DNA from 4 places in the Pseudomonas sp. CGJS7 genome. Region 3 is predicted to be linked to each of the others. Evidence: riboswitches for the same ligand, from Rfam matches in the RefSeq annotation. Region 3 holds a riboswitch; each other region holds the start of a gene.
What was found. Region 3 has a riboswitch for cobalamin ahead of V7787_RS24940 (CoA-acylating methylmalonate-semialdehyde dehydrogenase). Riboswitches for the same ligand answer to the same signal wherever they lie in the genome.
Positions count from the first base shown of each region.

Region 1: it holds a riboswitch for cobalamin, as region 3 does, so the genes downstream of both, cobO (cob(I)yrinic acid a,c-diamide adenosyltransferase) here and V7787_RS24940 (CoA-acylating methylmalonate-semialdehyde dehydrogenase) in region 3, are expected to answer to the same signal.
Region 2: it holds a riboswitch for cobalamin, as region 3 does, so the genes downstream of both, btuB (TonB-dependent vitamin B12 receptor) here and V7787_RS24940 (CoA-acylating methylmalonate-semialdehyde dehydrogenase) in region 3, are expected to answer to the same signal.
Region 4: it holds a riboswitch for cobalamin, as region 3 does, so the genes downstream of both, V7787_RS05250 (ABC transporter substrate-binding protein) here and V7787_RS24940 (CoA-acylating methylmalonate-semialdehyde dehydrogenase) in region 3, are expected to answer to the same signal.

Region 1 is NZ_JBAMDI010000007.1:138,743-146,078, reverse strand. Features, by position in the region: gene hda (DnaA regulatory inactivator Hda) at 59-766, shown strand; gene V7787_RS07070 (C40 family peptidase) at 894-1,532, shown strand; gene V7787_RS07065 (C40 family peptidase) at 1,673-2,206, shown strand; cobalamin riboswitch at 2,329-2,549, shown strand; gene cobO (cob(I)yrinic acid a,c-diamide adenosyltransferase) at 2,670-3,281, shown strand; gene V7787_RS07055 (cobyrinate a,c-diamide synthase) at 3,278-4,573, shown strand; gene bluB (5,6-dimethylbenzimidazole synthase) at 4,570-5,220, shown strand; gene cbiB (adenosylcobinamide-phosphate synthase CbiB) at 5,217-6,125, shown strand; gene cobD (threonine-phosphate decarboxylase CobD) at 6,118-7,110, shown strand; gene V7787_RS07035 (cobyric acid synthase) at 7,107-7,336, shown strand, end outside.
Region 2 is NZ_JBAMDI010000027.1:14,776-22,111, forward strand. Features, by position in the region: gene V7787_RS17805 (hypothetical protein) at 1-322, shown strand, start outside; gene btuB (TonB-dependent vitamin B12 receptor) at 574-2,457, opposite strand; cobalamin riboswitch at 2,590-2,839, opposite strand; gene V7787_RS17815 (TfoX/Sxy family protein) at 3,107-3,556, opposite strand; gene V7787_RS17820 (GAF domain-containing protein) at 3,553-4,035, opposite strand; gene bioD (dethiobiotin synthase) at 4,154-4,843, shown strand; gene V7787_RS17830 (phasin family protein) at 5,065-5,475, opposite strand; gene queD (6-carboxytetrahydropterin synthase QueD) at 5,877-6,239, opposite strand; tRNA gene V7787_RS17840 (tRNA-Met) at 6,404-6,480, opposite strand; partial or broken gene V7787_RS17845 (RNA pyrophosphohydrolase) at 6,605-7,063, shown strand.
Region 3 is NZ_JBAMDI010000045.1:11,617-18,952, reverse strand. Features, by position in the region: gene V7787_RS24955 (enoyl-CoA hydratase/isomerase family protein) at 1-897, opposite strand, end outside; gene V7787_RS24950 (enoyl-CoA hydratase) at 894-1,688, opposite strand; gene V7787_RS24945 (acyl-CoA dehydrogenase family protein) at 1,685-2,839, opposite strand; gene V7787_RS24940 (CoA-acylating methylmalonate-semialdehyde dehydrogenase) at 2,875-4,389, opposite strand; cobalamin riboswitch at 4,531-4,735, opposite strand; gene V7787_RS24935 (TonB-dependent siderophore receptor) at 5,304-7,336, shown strand, end outside.
Region 4 is NZ_JBAMDI010000005.1:44,484-51,819, reverse strand. Features, by position in the region: gene V7787_RS05260 (TonB-dependent receptor) at 1-1,632, shown strand, start outside; gene V7787_RS05255 (DUF1624 domain-containing protein) at 1,741-2,907, shown strand; cobalamin riboswitch at 2,936-3,133, shown strand; gene V7787_RS05250 (ABC transporter substrate-binding protein) at 3,245-4,255, shown strand; gene V7787_RS05245 (FecCD family ABC transporter permease) at 4,255-5,271, shown strand; gene V7787_RS05240 (ABC transporter ATP-binding protein) at 5,268-6,056, shown strand; gene V7787_RS05235 (pseudoazurin) at 6,074-6,508, shown strand; gene V7787_RS05230 (GNAT family N-acetyltransferase) at 6,665-7,162, opposite strand; gene V7787_RS05225 (hypothetical protein) at 7,296-7,336, shown strand, end outside.

The DNA.
Region 1 (7,336 bases), on a different contig from region 3:
TAGACTTTGCAGATTGTTCACCAAAGGCCCCCAGCGGTCCCGTCGACCGCCCGCGAGCATGAAACCACCGATCCAGTTGCCCCTGGGTGTGCGCCTGCGCGATGACGCCACCTTCATCAACTACTATCCGGGCGCCAATGCTGCGGCATTGGGTTACGTCGAGCGGCTATGCGAAGCCGACGCCGGCTGGACCGAGAGCCTTATCTACCTGTGGGGCAAGCAGGGTGTTGGCCGTTCCCACCTGCTGCAGGCCGCCACCCATCGCTTCCAGCAACGTGGCGAGCCCGCTGTCTACCTGCCGCTGGCGCAGTTGCTCGACCGTGGCGTGGAACTGCTCGACTACCTGGCCCAGTACGAACTGGTGTGCATCGACGATCTGCATGTGATCGCCGGCAAGGCGGATTGGGAAGAGGCCATGTTCCACTTGTTCAACCGCCTGCGCGACAGCGGCCGACGCTTGCTGCTGGCTGCCTCGGCATCACCGCGTGAGCTGCCGATCAAGCTGCCGGACCTGAAGTCGCGATTGACCCTGGCCCTGGTGTTCCAGATGCGCGGCCTGTCCGACGAAGACAAGCTGCGCGCCTTGCAGCTGCGAGCTTCGCGCCGTGGCCTGCACCTGACCGACGAAGTCGGCCATTTCATCCTCACCCGTGGCGCGCGGAGCATGAGCGCGTTGTTCGACTTGCTCGAGCGCCTCGATCAGGCGTCGCTGCAGGCACAACGCAAGCTCACCATTCCGTTTCTCAAGGAAACCCTCGGCTGGTAACCCCCTGAAAACCCTGGGCCAGAGCGGTAAAACAAAAAAGTCACATCTTTTTCGATAAAATTTGCAAATGGCCATGATAGAGGGCATAGTTTCACCCTTCTAAAGGATTACAGACACGGTCGTGCCCATGCTGAAGCGCTTCGCACCCCTCGTGCCACTCGCACTCGTGACCCTGCTTTTTGGCTGCGCGGCCCAAGGCCCGGTATCTCAGCCCCAGGATCACACCCCGATCACTGCACAATCGGCTATCAAGGCCAAGGCCTCTTCCTCGTCGGTATTCGGCGAGCCGGAAGAGCTGGCCACCGAAGATGACCTGGCGTCTTTCTCCGGCGGCAAGCCTTACCAATTGCCGGTTCTGGCTGACAGCATTCTCGAGCGCGGCATGTCCTTGATCGGCACCCGCTACCGCTTTGGTGGTACCTCGGAAAAGTCCGGCTTCGACTGCAGTGGCTTCATCGGTTACCTGTTCCGCGAAGAGGCGGGCATGACGCTGCCGCGCTCCACGCGTGAAATGATCAACGTTGATGCGCCGAAAGTGGCCCGCAACAAGCTCAAGCCAGGTGACTTGCTGTTCTTCAGCACCAATGGCCGCGGCCGGGTAAGCCATGCCGGCATCTACCTGGGTGACAACCAGTTCATCCACTCCAGCAGCCGTCGCAGTGGCGGTGTGCGCATCGACAGCCTCGGTGATCGCTACTGGAGCAAGACCTTCATTGAAGCCAAGCGCGCCTTGGCCATGGCGCCGACCAACATCGCGCGCAACTGATATCAAAATGATGTACCCTGCCGCGGCGGTGATGCTTTGAAAAAAAGCTCGCCGCCGTGCGCATTTACAGAAAGCGTCTAATCTAAACTCTCAACTCTTTTCGGCTGCAGCGCAGCGGTCTCAGACAGGATGTTCTGGCCATGGTAAAGATGGCGCGCTTCGCATTTCTCTCCTTGGCAGCCTTGCTGGCTGCATGCTCCAGCCGTGCGCCTGCGCCGGCCCCTGTGGTACAGCCGCAGGTTACCTATAGCCAGCCCAGTCCTTCACCGATTGCCGATGACGTGCTGATTCGCGCCATTGGTCTGGTAGGCACGCCCTATCGTTGGGGGGGCAATACCCCGGACTCCGGCTTCGACTGCAGCGGCCTGATCAAGTATGTGTACCGTGATGCTGCTGGCATCAGCCTGCCGCGCTCGACGCGAGAGATGATTGTCATGCGCGCACCGACGGTGGATGTCAGTTCGCTGCAGTCTGGTGACCTGGTGTTCTTCGCCACCAGTGGCGGCTCGCAGGTCAGCCATGCCGGCATCTATGTCGGGGACGGCCGCTTCGTACATGCACCTTCCACCGGTGGCACCGTGCGCCTGGACTACCTGTCAAACAGCTACTGGGCCAAGGCCTACCTGCAGGCCAAGCGGGTGATTCCGCAAGGGCATCTGGCACAGAACCCTTGATATCCATGCCTGTTTAGCGGCCCCCTCGAGCTTGGGGCCGATACCGGCTGCCTGGATTCAAGGTGTTTTGCTCACCCGCCAGACCACCCGCTTCGATTGACGCTCCCGGTGCAACCCTCTAACCTTCGCGGCGTGTTTCAGGTGCCCTGCCAGCCCCGACTGGGCAGGGTGAAACTGGGAAGCCGGTGGGCGCCAGCATGGCGCGATTCCGGCGCTGCCCCCGCAACGGTGGATGAGTAAAAGGCCGCGCAGGGCCACTGGGTGCCAGCATCCGGGAAGGCGCGCAGGCCAGGGCCAAGGCCCACTCACAAGCCCGGAGACCGGCCTGATACTGCCAACGGCATCACGGAGGGTGATGCGCGGTGCACCGTGGCGCCCAGCCATGGCCTCTGCGCGTTCTCCGTTTGCCTGCCTATTACCTGTCGCCGCGCATTGCTGTGGTGCCAGCCAGCGGAGAACCCTGATGAGCGATTCCACCGAACGCGACGAACGCCACCTGGCGCGCATGCAGCGCAAGAAGGCGGTCATCGACGAACGCATCGCCAATTCCCCTAACGAATGTGGCCTGCTGCTGGTGCTGACCGGCAATGGCAAGGGCAAGAGCAGTTCGGCCTTCGGCATGCTCGCGCGCGCCTTGGGCCACGGCATGCAATGCGGTGTGGTGCAGTTCATCAAGGGCCGCAACAGCACCGGCGAGGAGCTGTTCTTCCGTCGCTTCCCCGAACAGGTGCGCTACCACGTGATGGGCGAGGGCTTTACCTGGGAAACCCAGGACCGCCAGCGTGACATCGCCGCTGCGCAAGCCGCCTGGGCGGTGTCGCGCCAGTTGCTGCAGGACCCGGGTGTACAGTTCGTGGTGCTGGACGAGCTCAACATCGCCCTCAAACATGGTTACCTCGACCTGGACCAGGTACTGTCCGACATTCAGGCCCGCCCGCCCATGCAGCATGTGATTGTCACTGGCCGCGCTGCGAAGCCCGAGATGATCGAACTGGCCGACACCGTGACCGAAATGGGCATGCTCAAGCACGCCTTCCAGGCCGGTATCCGCGCACAGAAAGGCGTCGAACTGTGAGTCGATCGCGGCACTGCCCCGCCGTGTTGATCGCGGCGCCGGCCTCTGGCCAGGGCAAGACTACCGTCACTGCTGCGCTGGCCCGCCTGCACCGCAACCTCGGGCGCAAGGTGCGGGTGTTCAAATGCGGGCCCGACTTTCTTGACCCGATGATTCTCGAACGGGCCAGTGGCGCGCCGGTGTATCAGCTGGATCTGTGGATGATCGGTGCCGAGGAAAGCCGTCGTCTGCTGTGGGAAGCTGCTGGCGAGGCTGACCTGATCCTCATCGAAGGGGTGATGGGGCTGTTCGACGGTACCCCGTCAAGCGCCGACCTGGCGCGCCACTTTGGCGTGCCGGTGCTGGCGGTGATCGACGGCACAGCCATGGCCCAGACCTTCGGCGCCCTGGCCCTGGGCCTGGCGCGGTACCAGGCCGATCTGCCGTTCGCCGGCGTGCTGGCCAATCGGGTAGGCAGCCTGCGTCATGCGCAACTGCTCGAAGGCAGCCTGACCGAGGGCTTGCGCTGGTATGGCGGCTTGTCCCGCGAGCGCGGCATCGAGCTGCCCAGCCGCCACCTGGGCCTGGTGCAGGCCAGCGAGCTGAATGACCTGGACACCCGCCTCGACGCTGCCGCCGAAGCGCTGGGCGCCAGTTGCGATGCGGCGTTGCCGCCGCCAGTCAGCTTTGCCGAGCCGGAACCGCAAGCCAGCGTTGCCTCGCTGGCCGGTGTGCGCATTGGCGTGGCGCGGGACGAGGCGTTCGCCTTCATCTATGGCGCTAACCTCGACCTGTTGCGCAACCAAGGTGCCCAGCTGGTGTTCTTCTCGCCGCTGCACGACCACGAACTGCCGGCGGTAGACAGCCTGTATCTGCCGGGTGGTTATCCTGAGCTGCATCACCATGCGCTGGCCGCCAACGCACCGATGTGCGAGGCGATCCGCGCCCACCACGCACAGGGCAAGCCATTGCTGGCCGAGTGCGGCGGCATGCTGTACCTGCTCGATGCCCTGACTGACGTGGCCGGCGAACGTGCCGAACTGCTCGGCCTGCTGCCGGGTGAGGCGACCATGCAGAAGCGCCTGGCTGCCCTGGCGCTGCAGGCGGTGGAACTGCCGGAGGGGACCTTGCGCGGTCACACCTATCACCATTCGCTGACCAGCACTGCGCTGGAACCGATCGCCCGGGGTCTGAGCCCCAACGGCGGGCGTGGCAACGAGGCGGTTTATCGTCTGGGCCGGCTGACGGCCTCTTACGTGCACTTCTATTTCCCTTCCTGCCCGGATGCGGCGGCGGCGCTGTTGCGACCATGAATGATCACGCCTACAGCGACGCCGAGCGCGCCGCCATTTACCGGGTCATCGGCGAGCGCCGCGACATGCGCCATTTTGCGGGTGGCCAGGTGGCGCCCGAACTGCTTGGCCGCTTGCTGGCCGCCGCACATCAGGCGCCCAGTGTCGGGCTAATGCAGCCGTGGCGCTTTATCCGCATCACCCAGCGTGACCTGCGCGGGCGCATCCAGGCCTTGGTGGAGGCGGAGCGGGTACGCACGGCCGAGGCGTTGGGCGAGCGATCCGATGCATTCATGAAGTTGAAGGTGGAGGGCATAAACGATTGTGCCGAGCTGCTGGTGGCGGCCTTGATGGACAACCGCGAGCCACACATCTTCGGCCGCCGCACCCTGCCGGAGATGGACCTGGCCTCGCTGGCCTGTGCCATCCAGAACCTGTGGCTGGCCGCGCGTGGCGAAGGGCTGGGCATGGGCTGGGTGTCGCTGTTCGACCCGCTGGCGCTGGCCGCGCTGTTGGGCATGCCCGCCGGGGCCAAGCCGGTGGCGGTACTGTGCCTTGGGCCGGTCGCCGAGTTCTATCCGGTGCCGATGTTGGTGCAGGAAAGTTGGGCCGAAGAGCGGCCCTTGAGTGAAATGCTTTACGAAAACCAATGGGGAGAGCGTCAATGAGCGTGGCCTTGCTGACCGTGGCCGGGGTGGCCCTGGACGCTTTGCTGGGCGAACCACAGCGCCGCCACCCCTTGGTGGCGTTCGGCAACATGGCCGGCAACCTGGAGCGCCGCCTGAATGCGGGGGGGCGCGGCTGGCGCAGCCACGGCGTGAGCGCGTGGTTTCTGGCGGTGGTGCCGCTGACCCTGGTGGCGCTGGTCCTTTCGTGGCTGCCATATATTGGCTGGCTGGTTGATGTGCTGGCGCTTTACTGCGCGGTGGGGATGCGCAGCCTGGGCGAGCATGTGCTGCCGGTGGCCAATGCCTTGCGCCAGGGCGACCTGGCGGAGGCTCGGCGCCGGGTTGGCTACCTGGTCAGCCGCGAAACGCGCGAACTGGACGAGCCCGCGGTGGCCCGAGCGGCGACCGAGTCGGTGCTGGAGAACGGCAGCGACGCAGTGTTCGCCGCGTTGTTCTGGTTTGTGGTGGCCGGTGCGCCCGGTGTGGTGCTGTACCGCCTGAGCAACACGCTGGATGCCATGTGGGGCTACCGTAACGAACGTTTCGAGCGCTTTGGCTGGTGCGCGGCGCGCATCGACGATGTGCTCAACTATATACCTGCAAGGCTGGTGGCCCTGACTTATGCCCTGTTGGGCAAGACCCGTCTGGCCCTGGCCTGCTGGCGCAAGCAGGGCCCGCTGTGGGACAGCCCCAACGCCGGGCCGGTGATGGCTGCCGGCGCCGGCGCGCTGGGCGTCGAGCTTGGTGGCCCGGCGGTGTACCACGGCGAACTGCATGAGCGGCCGCGTCTGGGCGAGGGGCCAGTGGCCGATGCCGATGCCATCGAGCGCGGCTGGCAGCTGGTGCAGCGCGGCGTGTGGCTGTGGCTGCTGATGATCTGCCTGGGGGCCTATATCAATGCTTGAACATGGTGGCCGCCTGTTACGCGCGGTGCAGCAATACGGTATCCCCCGCGAGCAGTGGCTCGACCTGTCCAGCGGCATTGCGCCCTGGCCATTTCCTGTCCCGCCGATTCCCGTCGACGCCTGGGCCCGCCTGCCGGAAACCGAGGACGGCCTGGAGGACGCCGCGCGCTTGTATTACGGCGCCCGCCAGTTGCTGCCGGTAGCCGGCTCCCAGGCCGCGATACAGGCCTTGCCGCTGCTGCGTACAACCGCCCGGGTTGGCGTGCTGACGCCGTGCTATGCCGAACACCCCTATGCCTGGCAACGGGCGGGGCATCAACTGCTGGCGCTGGATGAAGCGCAAGTCGAGGCTGCGCTCGACGGCCTCGATGTGCTGGTGCTGGTGAACCCCAACAACCCGACCGGCCAGCGGGTGTCGCGCGAACGCCTGCTGGCTTGGCATGCTCGCCTGGCTGCTCGCGGTGGCTGGCTGCTGGTCGACGAAGCATTCATGGACAACACCCCGGCGGACAGCGTGGTGGACTGCGCCGAACGCCCGGGGCTGATCGTGCTGCGCTCGTTTGGCAAGTTCTTCGGCTTGGCCGGCGTGCGCCTGGGCTTCGTTGCCGCCGAACACAGCTTGCTGCTGCGCCTGGCCGAGCTGCTCGGACCCTGGACCGTCAACGGCCCGACCCGGGTGCTGGCCCAGGCCAGCCTGTCTGATGAGACTGCCCAGCGCGCGCAGGCCGAACGCTGTGCTGCTGCCAGCGAGCGGCTTGCGCACGTGTTGCGCAGTGCCGGCCTGGCGCCTAGTGGTGGCTGCGACCTGTTCCAGTACGTGCGTAGCGAGCATGCTGCGCGGCTGCATGAATTTCTCGCCCGGCGCGGCATCCTGGTACGGCTGTTCGAACAGCCAGCGGCAGTGCGCCTGGGGTTGCCTGCCTGCACGGCGGACGAACAGCGCCTGGCCCAGGCCCTGGCGGCTTATCAGAAGGAAACGGCATGACCACCCTCATGGTGCAAGGCACCACCTCCGACGCAGGCAAGAGCACACTGGTGACCGCGTTGTGCCGCTGGCTGTTGCGCCAGGGCGTCGCTGTGGTGCCCTTCAAGCCACAGAACATGGCGCTGAACAGCGCGGTGACGGCTGATGGCGGTGAAATCGGCCGGGCCCAGGCGGTGCAGGCCCAGGCCTGCCGGCTACAACCGCACACCGACATGAACCCGGTGCT
Region 2 (7,336 bases), on a different contig from region 3:
GTCGCACCTGCCCGGCGTCGCCGAAGCTACGGCGATGCTCGATGCGGCCCTGCGTTGGGCCGGTGACGACGAACTGCGTGCGAGCAGCCTGTCGCCGTTCTATCCCGAACCGGCGGAGTTCGTGCTGGCGTTGGAACACGCGGCGCAATGCGGCGCGCAGGGATTGGCCGAGTTGCACGCGCGGGTCGCGTCGACGGCTTGGGGCGCGGATGCGCAAAGCCGCGTCGCGAACCCGGAGCATCGCTTGTGTTCCAGTCCCTACGGCGTGGCGGTTTGGCGTTCGCCGGAACTGGCGCGGTTGCGTGCGTGGGCTTGGCGGTAAGGGCTGGTGGTCGAACGCGGCGGTGGCGTGACTTGCGCGATCGTTGTCGATTCGCGGTCGCAGCTCGCGCAGCTCCTACAGGGCTGCGGGCAAAATCACGAAATAGGCACATGGCCTACCTGTAGGAGCGGCGCGAGCCGCGACCGCGCCAATGAAGCTACCGCGCCGGTGCGATCGCAGTTCCTGCACAACGATCTTCGAAAAAAAAGCCCGGCCTAAGCCGGGCTTTTGCTTGAACGCTCGCCGCCGAATCAGGGCTTGGGCGCGTAACGCAAGGTCACGAACCACTCGCGGCCGGGCTGGTTGTAGTACGACACGGTTTCGTACTCGCGGTCGAACACATTGGCCACCCGCGCCTGCAGGCTCAGCGCATCGGTAAAGGCGTATTCGGCGCGCAGATCCAGGGTGCCGTAGCCGCCGACGCGGACGCTGTTGGCGACATCGTCGTAACGCGAGCCGTAGCCGACCGCGGTGGCGCCGACGCGGAACTTGCCGAAGGCGCGGTCCAGGTCGATGCGGGCGCTGTGCTTGGCGCGGCGCGGCAGGTCGTTGCCGCGGGCGAAGCCGACGCGGTTCTCGGTGTCCAGCCAGCTCGCGCTCGCCGCCAGGGTCCACTCGGCGAAGGTGGTGTCGATACCGATCTCGGCGCCGCGCATGCGCGCGCGTTCGATGTTGTTGGGCAGGTTGATCGCCGAGTCGAAGGTGATCAGCTCATCCACGCGGGTGTCGAAACCGTCGATGCGCGCATTGAAGTTGTCGCCGCGGTAGGCCAGGCCGATTTCCCAGGTCTTGGATTCTTCCGGCTTGAGCTGGGCGTTGCCGAAGAACGGGTAGTACAGCTCGTTGAAGGTCGGCGCCTTGAACGCGGTGCCGTAACCCACGGTGACGCGCCAGTTCTCGGCGAAGTTCAGGCCCCACGCGGCGCCGCCGGTGGTGTGGCCGCCGAACTGCTCGTTGTCGTCGCGGCGCACGCTGGCTTCGAACGACTGGTTGCCGAAGCGGCCCTGGTACTGGACGAAACCGGCCTTGTTGTCGCGTTCGATTTCGTCGTAAGTGGTGTTGCTGTCGACGCGGTCGCGCAGCCAATCGAAGCCGGCGGTCAACACGTGGCCTTCGAAGAGGTTGAAATCGGCCTGCAAGGTCGCGCTATCGCGATCGGTATCGAAGAAGCCGATGCGCTGCTTCGGAGAAATCCCGGCCGGCCCGACGGCCGTGCCCTTGAGGTCGTAGTTCTGCGAGGAGTCCACATTGCGGCCGGCGCTCAGCTGCACATGCACCGCCTCCGACGGACGCCAATCGAGCTTGCCGCCGATCACTTGCTGGACCGTTTCGGAGTAGTTGCCGAAGTCGCCGTCGTAGGAGTTCTGGCCTTCCGCGCGCAGCGCCTGACCTTCGATGCTCCACTGCTCGTTGAACTCGACGCCGCCGCGCAGCGACAGCGCGTGGCTTTCGTAGCCGTCGCGATCGGGCTCGGTGGTGAAGCAGCCGGCGAACACCGGGAAACCGGCGCCGCGGCAAGCGTTGATGCCCTGGGTCTTGCGGAAGCTGTAGTCGGCGCCGAACCAGTTGCCGCCGCTGCGGCCGCCGAAGCCGCTGCCGAACTCGACCGTGCCGTTGCTGCCGCCGCCGGCGTGCACGCGCGGGGCGAAGCCCTGCTGCTCGCGACGGGTGAACACCTGGATCACGCCGCCGATGGCGTCGGCGCCGTACAGGCTCGAACGCGGGCCGCGCACGATTTCGATCCGGTCGATCAGTTCCAGCGGCAGATCCTGCAGCGCGGCCAGACCCGAGGTCGGCGAACCGATGCGGATGCCGTCGACCAGCACCAGCACGTGGTCGGATTCGCTGCCGCGCAGGAACAGCGTGGTCAACTTGCCCTGGCCGCCCTGGTTGGCCAGGGTGATGCCGGCGCGGCCGCGCAGCAGGTCGTTGAGATCGCGCGCCTGGCTGCGCTCGATGTCGGCGCGGTCCAGCACTTCGACCGGGGTCAGCAGATCGTTGACGCTGACCGCGGTGCGGTTGGCGGTGACCACGACCTGATCCAGGTCGGTGGGCGCGCCGGCGGGCGCGGCGACGGCGGTGGCCGGCAGCGCGAGCGCGCAGGCGATGGCGAGGGACAGGTTCAGGCAACGCATGTGGGGACTCCAGCGCACGCGCGATCCAGCGCGCGACGAAAACGGCTAATGGGCGGCGGCGGGGAAGGGACGTGCGGGCAGGCAAGGCAGCGCGCGAAGGCGCTGTAGCCGCCGCAATGCCCTCCGCATCGCAACCTGTGGCGCGTCGAGGCCGGTCTCCGGACTCGCAAGCGGAACGGCGCGGGCCGATTCCCGGGCGCGGCGCCTTCCCGTGACTGAGCACAGTGGCGGTGGCCGCGACCTGACTTGCTTACCGTTGCGGGGGCAGTGCCGGAATGGGCGGGGCGGGTCGGAGTGTCCGACCGGACCTTGGCGCGTCACCGGCTTCCCGTTTCAACCCCGGCGGCTGGGCCGTGGGGTCACCTCGAAGCGGGGCGCAGTGTACGCGATGTGGGGGCGGGGCGCCTGGCGGCCTTCACCCCAACCCACGCCCCGGCCCGAACGCATAGCGTTCGGGCGTTCGGTGTCGCGCGAGCCAATGGCTCGTAAGCGCGACCCCTCACCCCACAAGCGGGAGAGGGGCTTAGAGCGCAGGGGCGAGGGATCGAGCCCTTTTCCCGCTTGCGGCGCCCGAAGGGTGTGCAAGGCTGAGAAGGTGCCCCGAAAGGGCGGATGAGGGCCGGCGGACTCGCAGCGCAGCCCCACTACTTCAATCGTTGCGATCATCGTCGCTGTGCTCGTCGCGCCCATCGTCGTCCGACGGACCATCGCCTTCATCGCCACGATCCTCGTCGTCGCGACCGAACCCGCCACCGAACCCACCCGGCTCATCGAACCGCTCTTCCTGCGCATGCACCGTAGTGCGCACCGGCGCGGCCGCCGGCTTGTTGCGCGGCGCCGGCAACAGCGCGGTGGCGGCGTCGGCGGCCAGGATCAGCTCCTGCCGGCGCTCATCGCTGATCTCCTGCCAGTGGCAGTCCAGCAGCGCGCCTTCGATCGCGTAGAGCAGGTTCAAGGTCGGCTTGAAGCCGGCGCGCTTGACCCGCATGAACGCCTCGACCGTGCCGACCGCGGCGATGTCCTCGTGCGTGCGCAGCCCGACCTGGCGCAGCCAGGCCGCGCTCTTGGGGCCGATGTTGCGCATCTTCGGCGCGCTCATGCCAGCGACTCCACATACACCCGCGCCAGCGCTTCCAGCCCGGCCTGATCGTCGGCGTCGAAACGCGACGGCACCGGGCTGTCCAGATCGAACACGCCGAGCAACTGGCCGTCGCGCAGCAACGGCACCACCACTTCCGAACGCGATGCCGCGTCGCAGGCGATGTGGCCGGGGAACTCGTGCACGTCGGCCACGCGCTGGGTCTGGCGGCTGCTCGCCGCCGCGCCGCACACGCCCTTGTCCAGCGGAATGCGCACGCAGGCCGGCAGGCCCTGGAACGGACCGACCACCAGTTCGCGGCCGTCGTAGAAATAAAAACCGACCCAGTTGAGCTCGGGCAGGGACTGATTGACCAGCGCCGACAGGTTGGCGGCGTTGGCGATGCGGTCGCTCTCACCGTCCAGCAGCGCGCGCGCTTGCTCGACCAATTGGGCGTACTGCTCGGACTTACCGCCCGAAAGTGTGGAGGCTGTAAACATCTTCGGAGTGTAGCAGCGGCGCTCGCCGCGACTACCATGGCCGGTCGGCGGCGCCGAAAAGCGCGAGGTCAGTCACACGCGCCGCCGGTTCCCGCCGCCCTCTCAGCGAATCCTGCCTATGTCCCCGTCTCAACCGCTCCCGCGCGGCCTGTTCGTCACCGGCACCGACACCGGTATCGGCAAATCCATCGCCAGCGCCTGCCTGCTGCACGCCTTGCGCGCCGGCGGCACGCGCGCGGTGGGGATGAAGCCGGTCGCCAGCGGTTGCCAGGCCAGCGATGAGGGCTGGCGCAACGAGGACGCGTTGCTGTTGCAGGCGGCCAGTTCGCCGACGCCGCGCTACCAGGACGTCAATCCCTACGCCTTGCCGCAACCGTTGGCGCCGGAAATCGCCGCGGCCGAAGCCGGCGTGGAGATCTCGCTCGACATCATCGTGCAAGCGCACGCGCGCCTGGCCGCGCTGGCCGAAACGGTGGTGGTCGAAGGCGTCGGCGGTTGGGCCGCGCCGATCAGCGCGGGGCTGGATCAGATCGATCTGGTCCGCGCGCTGCGCTTGCCGGTGGTGTTGGTGGTCGGCTTGCGCCTGGGCGCGATCAATCACGCCCGGCTAAGCGTGCGCGCGATCCAGGCCGACGGCGCCGAGTTGGTCGGTTGGATCGCCAACGGCATCGATCCGCACATGGAGCGCAGCGATGAGAACTTCGAGATTCTGCGCAAGCGTTTGCCGGTGCCGTGCTGGGGGCGTTTGCCGTATGCGGAGCAACCGGATCCGGCGGCGTTGGCGGCCAGAGTCAAGCCTGTTTTCTGAAGGGACGTCTGGCGCTAAGAGCGGCCCGCGCCCTAGCCCTCTCCCGCCAAGCAGGAGAGGGGACTGCCTGACTCCCTCTCCCGCTTGCAGGAGAGGGTTGGGGTGAGGGCAAGGCCGCCGCTCTAGTCCCAACAATAGCCCAAGAAAAAACCCGACAGCTCGCGCTGCCGGGTTCTTAATCGCATCAGACCGCCGGGAGAGAGTCGGCGGGCGGCGAATACTTACTTGGCGGCCGGAGCGGCAGCCTTGGTCGCGGCCTTGGTGGCCTTCTCGACGTTGGCCTGAGTGGCCTTGGCAGCGCTTTCGATCTGCGACTTGGCCAGCTCGGCGATGGCTTCGTTGGCCTTCAAGGTGCGGCCGAACGCTTCCTGACCGGTGCTGACGGCGCGCTCGATGTTCTCGCGAGCGATCTGCACGCCCTTCGGCCACAGGGTCTTGAACGCATCGGCGTCGCGGGCTTCAGCGGCTTCGCCGAAGAAAGCGAAGGTCGCGTTGACGCGGTCTTCGATCGCGGCGATCTGCAGACCGAACACGGCCTCGGCGTTGTCGAGGGCCAGACGGTTGACCTGAGCGGCCGTGTCCGCGAACTGGCGCGTAGCGGCGGCGAACTGTTCGTTGAATTGCTGGTACATGGCTTAGCTCCTGGAGAGGTTCAGACGGAGAACGACTGAATTGTGCGATGCAGCATAGGCGGCCTTTTGTTGCGATGCAACATCGGGCCGACCAGCGGTCGTGAACGGTTCAGAAAACCTGCCTATTCAGCTAGTTGCGGGCGAAGCGGCGCATTGGGCAAAGCGCGGCCGGGGCCGCGTTTGCGCGGCGCGGACGGCCGCTTGGGCCGAGCGTGGCGGCCGGATGTGTCGGAACCAAGGCGGGCGAATGACCGCGCGCCGATTGCGGCCGGCGTGCGCGTTATCGCTGTGCGGCTTTCGCGAAAACGGGCGCGGGCGGGCCAGACGCGGACGCGGCGCCGACGATCGCAACGGCTTCGCTGGAACGGCGCCGGGCGGATCGCCGGTGCCCGGCGCAGCGATCAGCCGCGGTAACGGCAACCCGCGGTGCAGGTCTCGTGCACCACGATCTCGCTCAGCAGCGGCAGCACCGGCTTGAGCTGATCCCAGATCCACACCGCCAGCCGTTCGCTGGTCGGGTTGTCGAGACCTTCGATGTCGTTGAGATAGTGGTGATCGAGCCGGTCGTAGATCGGCTGGAACGCCTTTTTGACGTCGGCGTAGTCCATCACCCAGCCGCTGTGTTCGCCCAACTCGCCGCGCAGGTGCACTTCGATCCGGAACGAATGGCCGTGCAAACGCGCGCACTTGTGGCCTTCGGGCACGTTGGGCAAACGGTGCGCGGCTTCCAGGGTGAAGATCTTGAAGATGTCGACGGAGGTCATGGCGGCGGCCGATGGAGCGATGCGGGCGCTGGCCGGCGGACGGTCGGCGCGTGGGAGCGGAGACGTTGCCTGCGGCCAGGGCGCGCGAAGCGAGCGTGCGACGAAGGCCGGATACGAAAAAGCCCGCTGCGCTGGCGGGCCCGGTGGTGCTGCGCTGATGCGAATGGTGGCTATGGGTGGACTCGAACCACCGACCCCAGCATTATGAGTGCTGTGCTCTAACCGGCTGAGCTACATAGCCACGGGGAACCGCGAATTCTTCATGTCGCGGGCCCGCTTGTCAATCCTTCCGGTCCGCTTTGCCCGACTTGTCGTCTGCGCCACCCCGTGGCAGAGTCGGAGACAGTGAATTTGGAGTCCGCATCGTGATCGATCCGGACGGCTATAGGCCCAATGTAGGCATCGTCCTGATGCACCCGGATGGGCGCCTGTTCTGGGCGCGCCGCGTGCATCGCGACGGCTGGCAGTTCCCGCAAGGCGGGATGAACACCGATGAGACGCCGCTCGAGGCGATGTACCGCGAGCTGCGCGAGGAAACCGGCCTGCTGCCGCAGCATGTCGAGGTGTTGGGCGCGACCCCGGGTTGGTTGCGCTACCGCTTGCCGCCGCGGGCGGTGCGCCGCAACGACCGTCTGGTCTGCATCGGCCAGAAACAAGTGTGGTTCCTGCTGCGGCTGACCGGGCAGGAGTCCGATCTGCGCCTGGACCTGACCGACAAGCCTGAGTTCGATCACTGGCGCTGGGTCGATTTCTGGTACCCGGTCGAGCACGTGGTGATCTTCAAGCGCGGCGTCTACGCCAGCGCGCTGCGCCATCTGGCGCCGTTCGCCCGACACGTAGCCGGCTCGCAGGCGGTGCCCACGCCTGGCCCGGACACCCGCCAGCGCGACCCGCAACTGGCCGCGCACGCCCATCAGCGGCCGCGCGCACGCTCATGCGGGCCGGGCGGCCCCGTCCGCGGCGGCGGCTCCGAGTCCGGCGGCTGAGGCGGGGCAGGCGGGGGGCGTTCAGGCTCCCGGCAGCTATTCGCTCCCGGTTAATTGACAATCATTCGCATCCGTGGCGGAATGGGTTCCGCAGCCAGCCGGCTGCATGCC
Region 3 (7,336 bases):
CGAACCGGGCGCACCCGCGGCCAGGGTCTTGCGCGCGGTTTGCAGCCATGCATCGTCGGTTTCGAGCGCGTCGATGCGCGAGACCACCGTCGGCAAATCCTCCGCGTTGCACAGCGTTTCGACCAGCCTCGCGTGCTGCTGCAGCGGACCGGCCGGCGCGGCTTCGCCGCGCGCGCGCAGCAATCCGCTCAGCAGATCGCGATCGCGCGCAGCATCGCCCGACCAGGCCGCGGTGACCAGATCGGCGTACACCGCGCCGCGTTGCGCTTCGGGCACGTAGTGATCGGCCAGCCCGGCGTAGATCGCATCGCCGGCGTTCAACGGCGCGCCGGTCAGGGCCAGGAACAACCCGGCGCGGCGCGGCACCCGATTGAGCAGGAAGCTGCCGCCGACGTCCGGGTACAGGCCGACGGTGATTTCGGGAAACGCCAGCCGCGAGCGCTCGCTGACCACGCGATGACTGGCGCCGGCCATCAAACCGATGCCGCCTCCCATCACGATGCCGTGGCCCCAGCACAGCAGCGGCTTGGGATAGGTGTGGATGCGATAGTCCAGGCGGTACTCGGTAGCGAAGAACTCGCTCGCCTGGGCGTTGTTGCGGATGTCGCCGCCGCCGGCCGCGCGGTACTGGCTCATGCCGCGGTACAGGCCGTGCAGATCGCCGCCCGCGCAGAAGGCTTTCTCGCCCTCGCCTTGCAGCACCACCAGCGCCACCGAGGCGTCGCCGGCCCACGACGCCAACTGCGCGTCCAGCAGCGTCGCCATCTCCAGCGACAAACCGTTCAAGGTCGCCGGCGCGTTGAGCGTGGCGATGCCGAGCTTGCGGCCGTTGGCGACCGCGCGTTCCTCGAACAACACCGGCGCCGACGTCGCGATTTCCTGCAGGGAGGCGTTCATGCGTTCTTCCATTGCGCCGCGCGCTTTTCCAGGAACGCCGCCACGCCTTCGACCTGATCGGCGCTGTCGAACAAGTCCACGAACGCCTCGCGCTCGCGCACCAACGCGGTCGCGTGCGATTGGGTGCGGGTGGCCTGGATCAAGGCCTTGCACGAGGCCACGCTGATCGGGCTCTGCTTCTCGGCCTGCTTGGCCCAGGCCAGGGCGCGCGCCTTGGACTCGCCCTTGCCGACCACTTCTTCGACCAGGCCGATGCGCAGCGCGGTCGCCGCATCCACCCGCTCGCCGAGCAGCATCATCCGCTTGGCCCAGCCTTCGCCGACCAGACGCGGCAGGTTCTGGGTGCCGCCGGCACACGGCAACAACCCGACGGTCGCTTCCGGCAGCGCCACTTGCGCCTGTTCCTCGATGATCCGCAGATCGCAGGCCAGCGCGCATTCCAGGCCGCCGCCCATCGCATAGCCGTTGATCGCCGCGATCGACACGCCGCGGAACGCGCTCAGCGCTTCGAACGCCTCGCCGAAGCGGCGCGCCGCCTCGCGCGCCAGCGCCTTGTCGCCGCTGGCGAACTGCTTGAGGTCGGCGCCAGCGGAGAAGAACTTTTCGCCTTCGCCGACGATCACCAGCGCATACACCTCGCGCTCGCCGTCCAGATCGCGGACCAGATCGCGCAACGCGGCCAGACTGTCGCGGGTCCAGGTGTTGGCCGGCGGATTGCTCAGGGTGACCACGGCGGTGTGGCCGTCGATCTCCAGCTTCAGCCCGGTGTAGGCCTTATCGGCAAGACTCATCGCAATTCCTCGTCGGTGTTCAGCAGGTGGCGCGCGATGATCACGCGCATGATTTCGTTGGTGCCTTCCAGGATCTGATGGACCCGGCAGTCCCGCAGCAGGCGTTCGATCGGGTATTCGCGGATATAGCCGTAACCGCCGTGGATCTGCAGCGCCTCGTTGCAGATCCAGAAGCCCGCGTCGGTGGCCAGACGCTTGGCCATCGCACACCACACCGTGGCGTCGGCGCTGGCGCTGTCGACCTTGCGCGCGGCGGTGTGGACCATCTGGCGCGAGGCGATCAACTGCGTGGCCATGTCGGCGAGCTTGAACTGCAAGGCCTGGAACTCGGCGAGCTTCTTGCCGAACTGGCGGCGCTCGCCCATGTAGCGCCGGGCCGCGTCCAACGCGCCCTGGGCCGCACCTAGCGAGCAACTGGCGATGTTGAGGCGGCCGCCGTCCAGACCTTTCATCGCGATCTTGAAGCCGTCGCCTTCGCGTCCCAGCAGGTTCTGCGCCGGCACCCGCACGTCTTCGAACGCGATGCCGCGGGTGGGCTGGCTGTTCCAGCCCATCTTCTCTTCCTTGCGCCCATAACCGATGCCGGCGCTGTCGGCCGGCACCGCGAACGCGCTGATGCCGCGTGCGCCATCGCCGCCGGTGCGCGCCATCACCACCAGCATGTCGGTGGAGCCGGCGCCGGAGATGAACGCCTTGGCGCCGTTGAGCACGTAATGATCGCCGTCGCGCACCGCGCGGGTGCGCAGCGATGCCGCGTCCGAGCCCGCGCCGGGTTCGGTCAGGCAGTACGACGCCAGGCGCCGGCCGCTGGCCAACTCCCGCCCCCACTCGGCGCGCACCGCGTCGTTGGCGTGCGCGGTGAGCATCCAGGTGGCCATGTTGTGGATGCTGATGAACGCCGCGGTGGACGGATCGACCGCCGCGAGTTCTTCGAACACGATCGCCGCATCCAGGCGGGTCAGCCCGGAACCGCCCGCCGCTTCGTCGACGTACAACCCGCAGAAACCCAATTCGCCCGCCTGCGCGATCGCCTCGCGCGGAAACACGCTGTTGGCGTCCCAATGCGCCGCGTGCGGCGCCAACTGCGCCAAGGCGAAATCGCGCGCGGCCTCGCGGAACGCCGCCTGTTCTTCGCTCAGCCCGGTCGGCAACGCCGCCGCGACCTGCCAGTCCATGACGGCGGCCATCACTTCAGGCTGATCGTGGTGTTGACGCCCTGGCCCGAGGTTTCATCGTCGAACCAACGCGCGGTGACGGTCTTGGTCTGGGTGTAGAACATCACCGCCTGCTTGCCGTATGGACCCAGGTCACCGAGCTTGGACGCGCGCGAACCGGTGAACGAGAACAGCGGCACCGGCACCGGAATCGGCACGTTGATGCCGACCTGGCCCACGTCGATGTCTTCCTGGAACTTGCGCGCGGCCGCGCCGGATTGGGTGAAGATCGCGGTGCCGTTGCCGTTGGGGTTGGCGTTGATCAGCGCGATCGCCTGTTCCAGCGTGTCCACGCCGAGAATCACCAGCACCGGCCCGAAGATTTCTTCCTGGTAGATGCGCATGCCGGGTTCGACCGCGGAGAAGATCGTCGGCCCGATGAAGTTGCCCTGCGCGTAACCGGGCACGTCCGGCTTGCGGCCGTCGAGTTCCAGCACCGCGCCCTGCTCCACGCCCGAGGCGATCAGCGCTTCGACGCGTTCGCGCGCGGCGCAGGAAATCACCGGCCCGACGTCGGTGCCCGGCTCGGTGCCGGCGTTGACCTTGAGCGTGCGCGCCTTGGCCACCAACTCGGGAATCCAGCCGCGCGCCTCGCCCACCAACACCGCGGTGGACGCGGCCATGCAGCGCTGTCCGGCCGCGCCGAACGCGGCGCCGGCCATCGCGTTGAGGGTTTGTTCCTTGTTCGCGTCGGGCAATACCACGGCGTGGTTCTTCGCGCCCATCATGCATTGCACGCGCTTGCCGGCCAGCGTTGCGCGCTGGTAGACGTGGGTGCCGACCTTGGTCGAGCCGACGAAGGACACCGCCTGAATGGTGGGGTGATCGCAGATCGCATTGACCACGTCTTCGCCGCCGTGCACGACGTTGAGCACGCCCTTGGGCACGCCGGCCTGCAACGCCAGCTCGACCAGACGCATGGTCACCAGCGGGTCTTGTTCGGACGGCTTGAGCACGAAGGTGTTGCCGGTGGCGATGGCCATCGGGAACATCCACAGCGGGATCATCGCCGGGAAATTGAACGGGGTGATGCCGGCGCACACGCCCAGCGGCTGCAGCAGCGTGTAGGTGTCGACGCCGCCGGCGACGTTGTTGGCCAACTCGCCCAACTGCAGGTTGCCGATCGCCGCGGCGTGCTCGACCACTTCCAGGCCGCGGAACACATCGCCTTCGGCATCGGGCAAGGTCTTGCCCTGCTCGGCGGTGAGGATCGCGGCGAGCTCGCTCATGTGCTCGCGGATCAACTGCTGATACTTGAGGAAGATCCGCGCGCGCGCGCCGATCGGGGTCTTGCGCCAGGTCTTGAAGGCGCGCGCGGCGGACTCGACCGCGGCGTTGACCTCATCGGCAGTTGCCATCGGCACGCGCGCCAGCACCGCCTGGGTCGCCGGATTGACGACTTCGCGCCATTGCGTGGTGGTGGATTCGACGAACTCGCCGTCGATCAAAAGCTTGACCGTCGCGACGTCGGTCGCAACGCGATGCATCTCGTTCATGGTCGGTCTCCGTATCGCACACCCGCGAAAGCGGATGCCGCGGAGAGATCAGACAAGACGACACGAAGGCGAACGGACGCCGCATCGCATCAGCTCGTCCGGTTGCCCGCCGCAACACCCGAGAAGGACATCTCCCGATGTCCGCCACGGGCCGGTCTCCGGGCTTGCGAGCGATGCCGTGGCATCACCCCGACTCCTTCCCGCGCGAGCGCAGTGGTTTACGTCGGGTGTTCTCGCCTACCGTTGCGGGGGCAGCGCCGGAATAGGACGGTTAGGTCCGCACCGGCTTCCCGTTTCACCCTGCTCGCCGGTATGGACCGACGGCAAGGCACCTGTGGCGGGCGGAGTGTAGTGCTTGGCGATGGTCGCGGACAAGCGGCAGCGCGGCGGCGCGCATTCAGTTCGGCGGAATCGGCGCCGCATGCGCGGGCGCATGGCGCGCGCGGTGCCACGATGCGCATGCGGTGCGCAACCGTGAATCGCGTTGTTGGCGATGCGAAGCCGCTGCGGCGTGATGCTGTTTGTCACACATATCACCGCTCGATCGGTGCGGCTGGCAGCGGAGAATCGGACGCGATCGTCGACGTGGATCCGAATGCGATCGCGCGATCGATACAAAGACTTGCCGACTGACCCACTGACTCGACAGCGCGCAGTCGGCCGGTTCGCAACGCATCGCAACGATTGAATCGTTACCCCGCATGCCGATCGCGTTCGGGCGCATCGAATCGCCGACACCGCGAATTGTCGCTGCATGCATATTGCGTGTGACGACCGCATCAAACGATAATGATTCCCATCTTCCTTTGCAAATCGCCTGCGCCCCCATGCCCTCCTCCCGCACTGCCGCGCACCCGCGGCGTTTGGTTACGCCTGCGCGTCGCACTCTGTTTTCGGCCCTTACCTTGCTGCTTTCGCTCGGCGCCACCAGCGCGCAGGCCGAAGACGCCGCCGATGCGGACCAGGTCAAGAACCTGCAGCAGGTCCAAGTCACCGCCGAATCGCTGGACTCGTACGCGGCGCCGGCCACGGTCTCGGCCACGCGCATGGTGCTGACGCAACGCGAGACCCCGCAGTCGGTCACCGTGATCACCCGCCAGCAAATCGAAGACTTCGGCTACGTCACCATCGCCGACGTGTTGCAGAACACCACCGGCATCTTCGTCAACAATCTCTCCAGCCTGGAACGCCCGAGTTTTATGGCGCGCGGCCTGGACGTGAACAACATCCAGGTCGACGGCGTGCAGCAATTCCCCGGCGGCCGCCGTCCCGACGTCGGCGGCGATTCGGTGGCCTACGAACGGGTCGAACTGGTCCGCGGCGCCAATGGCCTGATGACCGGCACCGGCGAACCTTCGGCCACGGTCAACATGATCCGCAAGCGCGCGACCCGCCGCCATGAGGCCTACGTCAACGCAAGCGTGGGCCGCTGGAACAATTACCGGATCGAAGGCGACGTGTCTGGCCCGCTGCTCGCCGACGGCCGCGTGCGCGGCCGCGTCGCCGCCGCTTACACCGATCGCGAGTCGTTCATCGACTACTACAGCACCGAGAAAAAAACCCTCTACGGCACGCTGGAAGCCGACTTGAGCGACAACACCCTGCTGCGGATCGGCCTGGAAACCACCAGCACCGATCAGGGCGGCGTGATCAACACCAACAACGTCTCGTACTGGTACAGCGACGGCAGCCGGATCAATCCGCCGCGCTCGTTCAGCACCGCGGCCAAATCGAGCGCGTGGCCGCTGGAGGAGCGCACCTATTTCGCCGGGCTCGACCACAGCTTCGCCAACGGCTGGCATCTCAGCGCGATCGCCACCCACAACACCATCGACATGCAAGGCGGCCAGCTGTATTTCATGATGCCGTGGGATTACCCGGACCGCGACGGCGGCGGCCCCTACACCGACAGTGCGGTGATCTCGTGGTCGGCCGACAAACAGAACACCTTCGACGCGTTCGCCGAAGGCCCGTTCCGCCTGTTCGGACGGGAGCATCAACTGGTGTTCGGCTACAACAGCTTCTCGCGCACGCGCACCACGCTCGGCACCGACTTCGATCCGGCGACGCGGCCGCTGCGCGGCGAGGAAGTGGTGCTCGATGCCTACAACCTGTGGACCTGGCGCGGCCAAGCGCCGCGTTACACCGCCTACCGCACCGGCCATCGCGACAATGCGGTGCATACCGATCAAGGCGGCGGCTATCTCGCCGTGCGGCTCAACCTCGCCGATCCGCTGAAACTGCTGCTGGGTGCGCGGGTCAGCAATTGGAAGACCTGGACGCGCAATTTCGACCGCGCTACCGGCGCCTTCAGCGGCATCAGCGACGGCTACCGCGTCGACGACGAAATCACCCCGTACGCCGGCCTCGTCTACGACCTGAATTCGACCTACTCGCTGTACGCCAGCTACGCCGACGTATTCCTCCCGCAGGAGCAATACGATCGCAACGACCGCATGATCGAACCGATGATCGGCAAGAACTACGAGATCGGCGCCAAGGCCGAGTACCTGGACGGCCGGCTCAACGCTTCGTTCGCGTACTTCGAATCGGTGCAGGACAACCTCGCCATCGCCGACCCGAACGTGCCGCCCAATTACCTCACACCCGGCGGCCGTTCGCCGTACGTGTCCAGCGGCAAAGGCAACCGCACCAAGGGCGCGGAATTCGAGTTCTCCGGCCAACTGGCGCCCGACTGGAACCTGTACGGCGGCTTCACCCACGCCATCACCCGCAACGGCGCGGGCCAGCGCATCAACACCTACATCCCGAAAAACCTGTTGCGGCTGTCCACGACCTACCGCCTGCCCGGCGCGTGGCGGCGCCTGACCGTCGGCGGCGGTCTGCAATGGCAGAGCGCGTACCACACCGTCGCCGGCTACCCGCTCTCGCCCGAACGCTCGGCGCAGGCGCCGTACGAACTGCTGCATGTCGGCAC
Region 4 (7,336 bases), on a different contig from region 3:
GTGATCAACGTGATCCCGAAAAAACCTTTTGCCGGCGAGGTGCGCAACCACCTGCGCCTGGGTTACGGCTCGTGGGACCGACAGCAGCTCGGCCTGGACAGCGGCGGCAGCCTCAGCGAGCGCCTGAGCTACCGCCTGACGCTGAACCAACAGGCCGGCAATGGCTGGGTCGACCGCACCACTTCACGTAGCCTGGCCCTGAGCGCCGCGCTGCGTTTCGATGCCAGTGATGACCTCAGCTTCACGCTGGCCCATGACCGCGGCGATGCACAACCTGCCAACTACTACGGTACCCCGCTGATCGACGGCCACTACCGCAGCAGCCTGCGCAAGAAGAACTACAACGTGCAGAACGACGTGCAGCAGTACGTTGATGAATGGACCCGGCTCACGACCGACTGGGCGCTGAACGACCAGCTCAGCGCCAGCAACCAGCTGTACTACATCAAAAGCCGCCGCCACTGGCGCAACGCCGAGGACTACAGCTGGGACACCGGGCGTGAGCAGCTGCTGCGCGGCAGCTACCTGGAGATCAAGCACAACCAGGAACAGTTCGGTGACCGCCAGACCTTCACCTTCGACCACAGCCTGTTCGGCCTGGCCAGCAAGACCGTACTCGGTGCCGAGTACAACAAGGTGCGATTCAACGTCGACAGCAATTCACCCTACAACGATGTGGGCGGCGACTACATCGACCCGTGGCAGCCACAGCCAGGCTGGTTTCATAGCGCCTCGCCGTTGCGGCCGCAAACGCTCTCGACCACCCATACCTTTGCCCTGTTTGCCGAAAACCGCCTGCAATTGAGCGACCGCCTGTCTTTGGTTACCGGTGTGCGTCGCGACCAGAACCACATCGACCGCGACAACCTGACCAACGACAGCCGCAGCGATCGCAGCCTGCAAGGGGGCAACTGGCGCGTCGGGCTGGTGTACGCACTCAACGACGACCTGTCGTTGTACGGCCAGTACTCGACCAGCGAGGACGGGGTCAACAACTTCATCAGCCTCAGCCCCGCGCAGATGAACTATGACCTGACCGAGGCGAAGCAGACCGAGGCAGGCCTCAAGCAGCGCTTTTGGCAGGGACGTGGCGAATGGACGCTTGCCGCCTACCACATCGTCAAGAAAAAGCTGCTGGTGGACGACCCGATCACGCACGAGAAGCAACAAGCCGGGCAGCAGACCTCCGATGGCCTGGAAGCGACGCTGGAGCTGGCCCTGGCCCATCAGTGGCAGGTATCGGCCAACGCATCGCTGGTACGCGCCAAGTACGACGACTTCGACGAAATGGTCGGCGGCATGCCGCAGGACCGGGCAGGCAACCGGCCGGCCAACGTGCCACGGCGTACCGCCAACCTTTGGTTGAGCAAAGGCTTCGGCCAGCAGGTGGAGGCCGGCATTGGGGCGCGCTATGTGGATGAGCGTTATGCCGATACCGCCAATACCCAGAGCGCCCCCGGGTACACCGTGGTCGATGCCAACATCGCCTGGCAGGTGTTGCCGGATGTGAAGTTGGGGTTGCAGTTGAACAACCTGTTCGATCGCGAGTATGTGCAGTCGGCGTTCAGCGGCCAGCAGTGGTTGATGGGGATGCCGCGGTCGTACTTCGCGACGGTGGATTACAGCTTCTGACCTGAATACCCCTTCACAGCACCGATGCACAAAAACCGCTACCAACCCTTCATCTGCTGGTTATAAGATAACGTTCTATATGAAATTCATTACTATTAGCGTCCACCCATGACAAGCGCCATCGCCACGCCCACTCTGATCACCCAGCGCCTGCAGAGCATCGATGCCCTGCGCGGCCTGGTGATCCTGTTCATGCTCCTGGACCATGTCCGCGAGACTTTCCTCCTGCACCGCCAGGTCGGCGACCCCATGGCCATCGACACCACGGAACCGGCGCTTTTCTTCAGCCGCACCCTCGCCCACCTGTGTGCGCCTGTGTTCGTCCTGCTGACCGGCCTGTCGGCCTGGCTGTATGGCGAGAAGCATCAGGGCCGTGGCGACGTCTCGGCGTTCCTGTTCAAACGGGGGCTGTTCCTGGTGGTGCTGGAGTTCACCCTGGTCAACTTCGCCTGGACCTTCCAGTTGCCCCCCAGCGTGATCTACCTGCAAGTGATCTGGGCCATCGGCGTCAGCATGATCGCCCTGTCGCTGCTGGTGTGGCTGCCGCGCGCCGCACTGCTCGCCCTGGGCGCCAGCATCGTCGCCGGCCACAACCTGCTCGACGGCCTGCACTTTGGCGTGGATTCAGCCCTGCATGTGCCGTGGGCAATCCTGCATGATCGCGGCTGGCTGGCGTTTTCCGAAAACCTGCACCTGCGCACGTCTTACCCGGTGCTGCCGTGGATCGGCGTCATCGCCCTGGGCTACGGCCTTGGCCCCTGGTTCGCCCGCGGCAGCGATGCCGGCCAACGCCAGCAACACCTGCTGGTGGCGGGTTTGCTCGCGCTGCTTGGCTTTGTCCTGCTGCGCATGTTCAACGGTTACGGTGAGGCACCGTGGAGCGGTTACCCAACCTTCATGCAAACCCTGATGAGCTTCTTCAACATCACCAAATACCCACCGTCGCTGCTGTTCCTGACCCTGACCCTGGGCTGCGGCCTGTTGTTGTTGCGCGCGTTCGAACGGGCCGGCCAGGCGCGCTGGATCACTGCCCTGGCGGTGTTCGGTGCGGCACCGATGTTCTTCTATCTGCTGCACCTGTATGTGCTGAAGCTGCTGTACCTGGCCTGCGTGGCGCTGTTCGGGCTCAACCATGGCGACTACTTCGGTTTCGACGGTATTGCAGCGGTGTGGCTGGGCGCGGTGCTGCTGGCGGTTGCGCTGTACCTGCCGGTGCGCGGGTTCGCCCGCCTGAAGCAGCGTCGCCGCGACATCCGTTGGCTGAAGTACTTCTGAAAAGCGTTTTCACCTGGCGGCGCGATGGTCTACCATGCGGGCCGCCGGTTTCCACCACGGAACTAACAGGGAATCCCAGGCCTGCCAATACAGGCCAATCGGAACTGCCCCCGCAACTGTAGGTGCCGAGCCTGCTCCATCGATGCCACTGGGCCTGCCGCCCGGGAAGGCCGGAGCCGGGCCGTGACGCACCAGTCAGGAGACCTGCCGGCCTACATTCACCAACCGGCGGGGTGTCCGGGATTGGCCATCCGTGTTGCCCCAGCCACCCGCTGGGGCTCGGCGATGCCTGTCCGTGCGTTCCTCACCAGAACTGTCCGATAGGAGATCGCCCAGCATGCTGCCCCGTTTCGCCACCCTGCTCGCGGGCCTAAGCCTCACTGGCCTGGCCCAGGCCGCTGCCACCCACTATCCGCTGACGGTCGACAACTGCGGCAAGCCGCAGGTTTTTGCCCAGGCGCCGCAGCGCGCCGTCACCATCGGCCAGGCCGGTACCGAGCTGCTCTATGCCCTGGGGCTGGGTGACAAGCTGGCGGGCACCTCGCTGTGGTTCAACAACGTATTGCCGGAATACCAGGCGGTGAACGCCAAGGTGCCGCGCCTGGCCGACAACGACCCCAGCTTCGAGGCGGTGGTCGGCAAGCGCCCGCAGCTGGTCGCGGCGCAGTTCGAATGGATGGTCGGTGCCCAGGGCGTGGTCGCCACCCGCGAGCAGTTCGATGAGCTGAAGATCCCCACCTACGTGCTGCCATCGGACTGCGAGGGCAAGGACAACCTGGTCGGTGCAGACGGCACCCGCCTGCAAGCGTTCCAGGTAGACAGCATCTACAAGAGCGTCAGCGAACTGGCCGAGATCTTCGACGTTCAGGACCGCGGCGCGGCACTGAACGCCGAGTTGCAAGGGCGCCTCGACAGCGCCAGGGCACAACTGGCCGGCAAGGACCTGTCGGCAACTTCGGCGCTGTTCTGGTTCTCCAGCGCCGACCTGGACATCGACCCCTATGTGGCCGGCCGCCAGGGTGTCGCCGACTTCATGCTGCGCACCCTCGGTGTGCGCAACGTGGTCGAGTCCAGCGAAGAATGGCCAAGCGTAGGCTGGGAAACCCTGGCCAAGGCCAATCCGACCTGGCTGATCATCGCGCGCATGGACCGCCGCCGTTTCCCCGCCGACGACTACCAGAAAAAGCTCGAATTCCTGCGCAGTGACCCGGTAACCCGCAACATGGACGCGGTAAAGCACGACCGCATCATTATCCTGGACGCCGACGCCATGCAGGCCGGCATTCGCCTGTTCCGCGGCGTGCAGACGCTGTCCACGGCCTTCGCCAGCGGTAAAGCAGCCCCGTGATGATCCGCCTGTTACCCAGCATCGCAGTTGCCCTGGCCGCCCTGTTGGTCGCCCTGCTGGCCGGTACCGCCATTGGCGAAACCAACCTGTCGCCCAGCGTGGTCGGCCAGGTGCTGGCCAACCACCTGTGGCAAGCCGCCTACCCGGTGGACCCGATCGACGCCGGCATCGTCTGGAACTACCGCCTGACCCGCACCCTGGTCGCGGCCGCTTGCGGCGCTGGGCTGGCCACCTGCGGTGTCATCCTGCAGGCGATGTTGCGCAACCCACTGGCCGAGCCCTACCTGCTGGGGCTGTCTGCCGGCGCCTCGACCGGCGCGGTACTCGTCGGCCTGTTGGGCCTGGGTAGCCTGGCATTAAGCATGTCCGCAGGGGCTTTCATCGGTGCCGGGGCCGCATTCGCCCTGGTGCTGGTGCTGGCCCGCGCGGCCGGCCCGAGCAGCAACAATGCACCAGTCATCCTTGCCGGTATCGCCGGCTCGCAGCTGTTCAATGCACTGACCGCCTTCCTGATCACCAAGTCGGCCACCGCCGAACAGGCGCGCGGCATCCTGTTCTGGCTGCTGGGCAACCTGAGCGGCGTGCGCTGGCCTTCGGTGTGGCTGGCCGTACCGGTGGCGGTTTTCGGCTTGCTGGTGTGCCTGTGGCATCGCCGTGCGCTGGATGCCTTCACCTTCGGTGCCGATTCGGCCGCCTCGCTGGGCATCCCGGTGCGGCGCACCCAGTTGCTGCTGATCAGTTGCGCAGCGTTGGTGACGGCTGTGATGGTGTCCATTGTCGGCGCCATCGGTTTTGTCGGGCTGGTTATCCCCCATGCCCTGCGCCTTCTGCTCGGCCCCGGGCACAGCCGTCTGTTGCCCGCCAGCGCACTGGGCGGTGCGCTGTTCCTGATTGCGGCAGACATTCTTTCGCGCACGCTGATCACCGGCCAGGTGATCCCGGTGGGCGTGGTTACGGCGCTGATCGGTGCCCCCGTATTCGCGCTGATTCTGGTCAGCCGTCGGGGGCGCCCATGACCGCCATGGCAGCTGTTCGCATCCCTCCGCTGGCCTGCCATGGGCTGGGGCTGCAACTGGCCGGAAATACCGTGCTCAGCGATATCGACCTTCGCGTTGTCGCCGGTGAAACCCTGGGCATCGTCGGCCCCAACGGCTCGGGTAAATCCTCGCTGTTGAAGTTGCTGGCAGGGCTGCGCAACCCCGCCTGGGGCAGCGTGCAGCTCCTGGGTGAGCCACTGGCACAGATGCCCCGCCGCCGTGTTGCCCAGGCGCTGGCGCTGGTCGAGCAACAGGCCGACACACTCGATGCGATCAGCGTGTTCGACGCGGTTGCCTTGGGCCGCACGCCGTGGCTCTCGGCCCTGGCACCGTTCTCCCGGCAGGACTGCGCCATCGTCGATCAAGCCCTGGCCGACCTCGACGCCCTGCACCTGCGCACGCGCCTGTGGGGGTCGCTGTCCGGTGGCGAGCGCCAGCGTGTGCACATCGCCCGCGCGCTGGCCCAACGGCCGCAGGTGCTGCTGCTGGACGAACCGACCAACCACCTGGACATTCAGCATCAGCTGAGCCTGCTGCAACAAGTGCAGGCGCTGCCGGTTACCACCCTGGTAGCGCTGCATGACCTCAACCAGGCGCTGACCTGCGACCGTGTCGCGGTTCTCGACAAGGGCCGCCTGGTCGCCCTCGGCAAACCCTTCGAAGTGCTTACCCCAGAGCGCCTGCTGAACACCTTCGGCGTTCACGCCCACTACCTCACCGACCCTTTCGACGGCGCGCGCATCCTGCGCTTTCGCGCCCCCTGAACTTGGTAGCCCTGCCCATGCTGTTGCGCCCTGTCGCCCTGCTGCTCGCCAGCACCCTGCTTGCCCCGACCGCACTGGCCGAAGTGCATGAAGTGAAAATGCTCAACCGTGGCAGCGACGGCGCCATGGTCTACGAGCCTGACCACTTGCGCATTGCCCCCGGCGACAGCGTGCGCTTCCTGCCGAGCCACAGCGGGCATAACGCCGCCAGCCTGGCGGGCCTGCTACCCACCGGTGCCGAACCGTTCAAGAGCAAACTGAACCAGCCGTTCGAGCACACCTTCAGCGTGCCGGGCGTATACGGTATCCAGTGCATTCCACACGTGGCCATGGGCATGGTCATGGTGATCCAGGTCGGTGACGCGCCTGCAGCCGAATTGCCGGCCAGCTTGCCGGCGCGGGCCAAAGCCCGCTTTGCCGCACAGTTGCAAAAGCTCGAGGCCGGGCAGTGAGGCGGCTATTCGGGCCGCTCACACCCTGGCCGGCTCCGCCCAGTTGCGAAGCATGGGCTTTACCGAGGATGGCAACTGGAACCTCCTCAACCGCAGTGCGTTCGACCCAGTGACCCAGGGCGCGATCTTCATCGCCAATAGGCACGTTCCCACAGGTCAGCGTAATCGCAACTGCATGTGCGTGGTCTGCCACACCGGGTCCTGCTCCACATCCACCACCGTGAAGCCTTGCCGCTCCCAGAACGCAATGGCACCTGGCAGAAACGGATGAGTATGCAAGTAAAGGCAGTCCAAGCCCGCTTGCATCGCCCGTTCGCGCAAGGCACCAAACAAGGCAGCAGCCAGGCCATGCCTGCGGTAGGCCGGCAACACGAACAGCCGCACCACCTCGACTACCCGCTCTGCGCGGTAATCAAGCTGGGCAAAGCGATGGTCATAGGGCAAGTAACCGATCACCGCAACCAGCCGCCCACCCTCACGGGCTTCCAGAAAGCAGCCGGCGCCGTCCAGGTAAGTGTCGGCGAAATGCGCCAGGTCACGCGGCAAGGGTGCGTTGGCGAGCATCGGAAAAAGCGCGCGGCGAGCGCTGTCGACAAACGCCAGCACTTCGGCAATGGCGTCACGCGCCACAGGTTGCAGGGTCCAGTTCGGCATCGGGCTGTTGCCAGTGTGGTTGGGAGCGTAGGGTTCTACCGCAGCGTGCCGCTCAAGGCAAATCACGGGGCTCGTCGCGGCAAGGCGGACATCGGTATAATCAGCAGTCTTCACTGCCCGACCAGGCCACACCATGCCTCGCCTCCCGAAGTTGCTGTTACCCCTGTTGCTGGC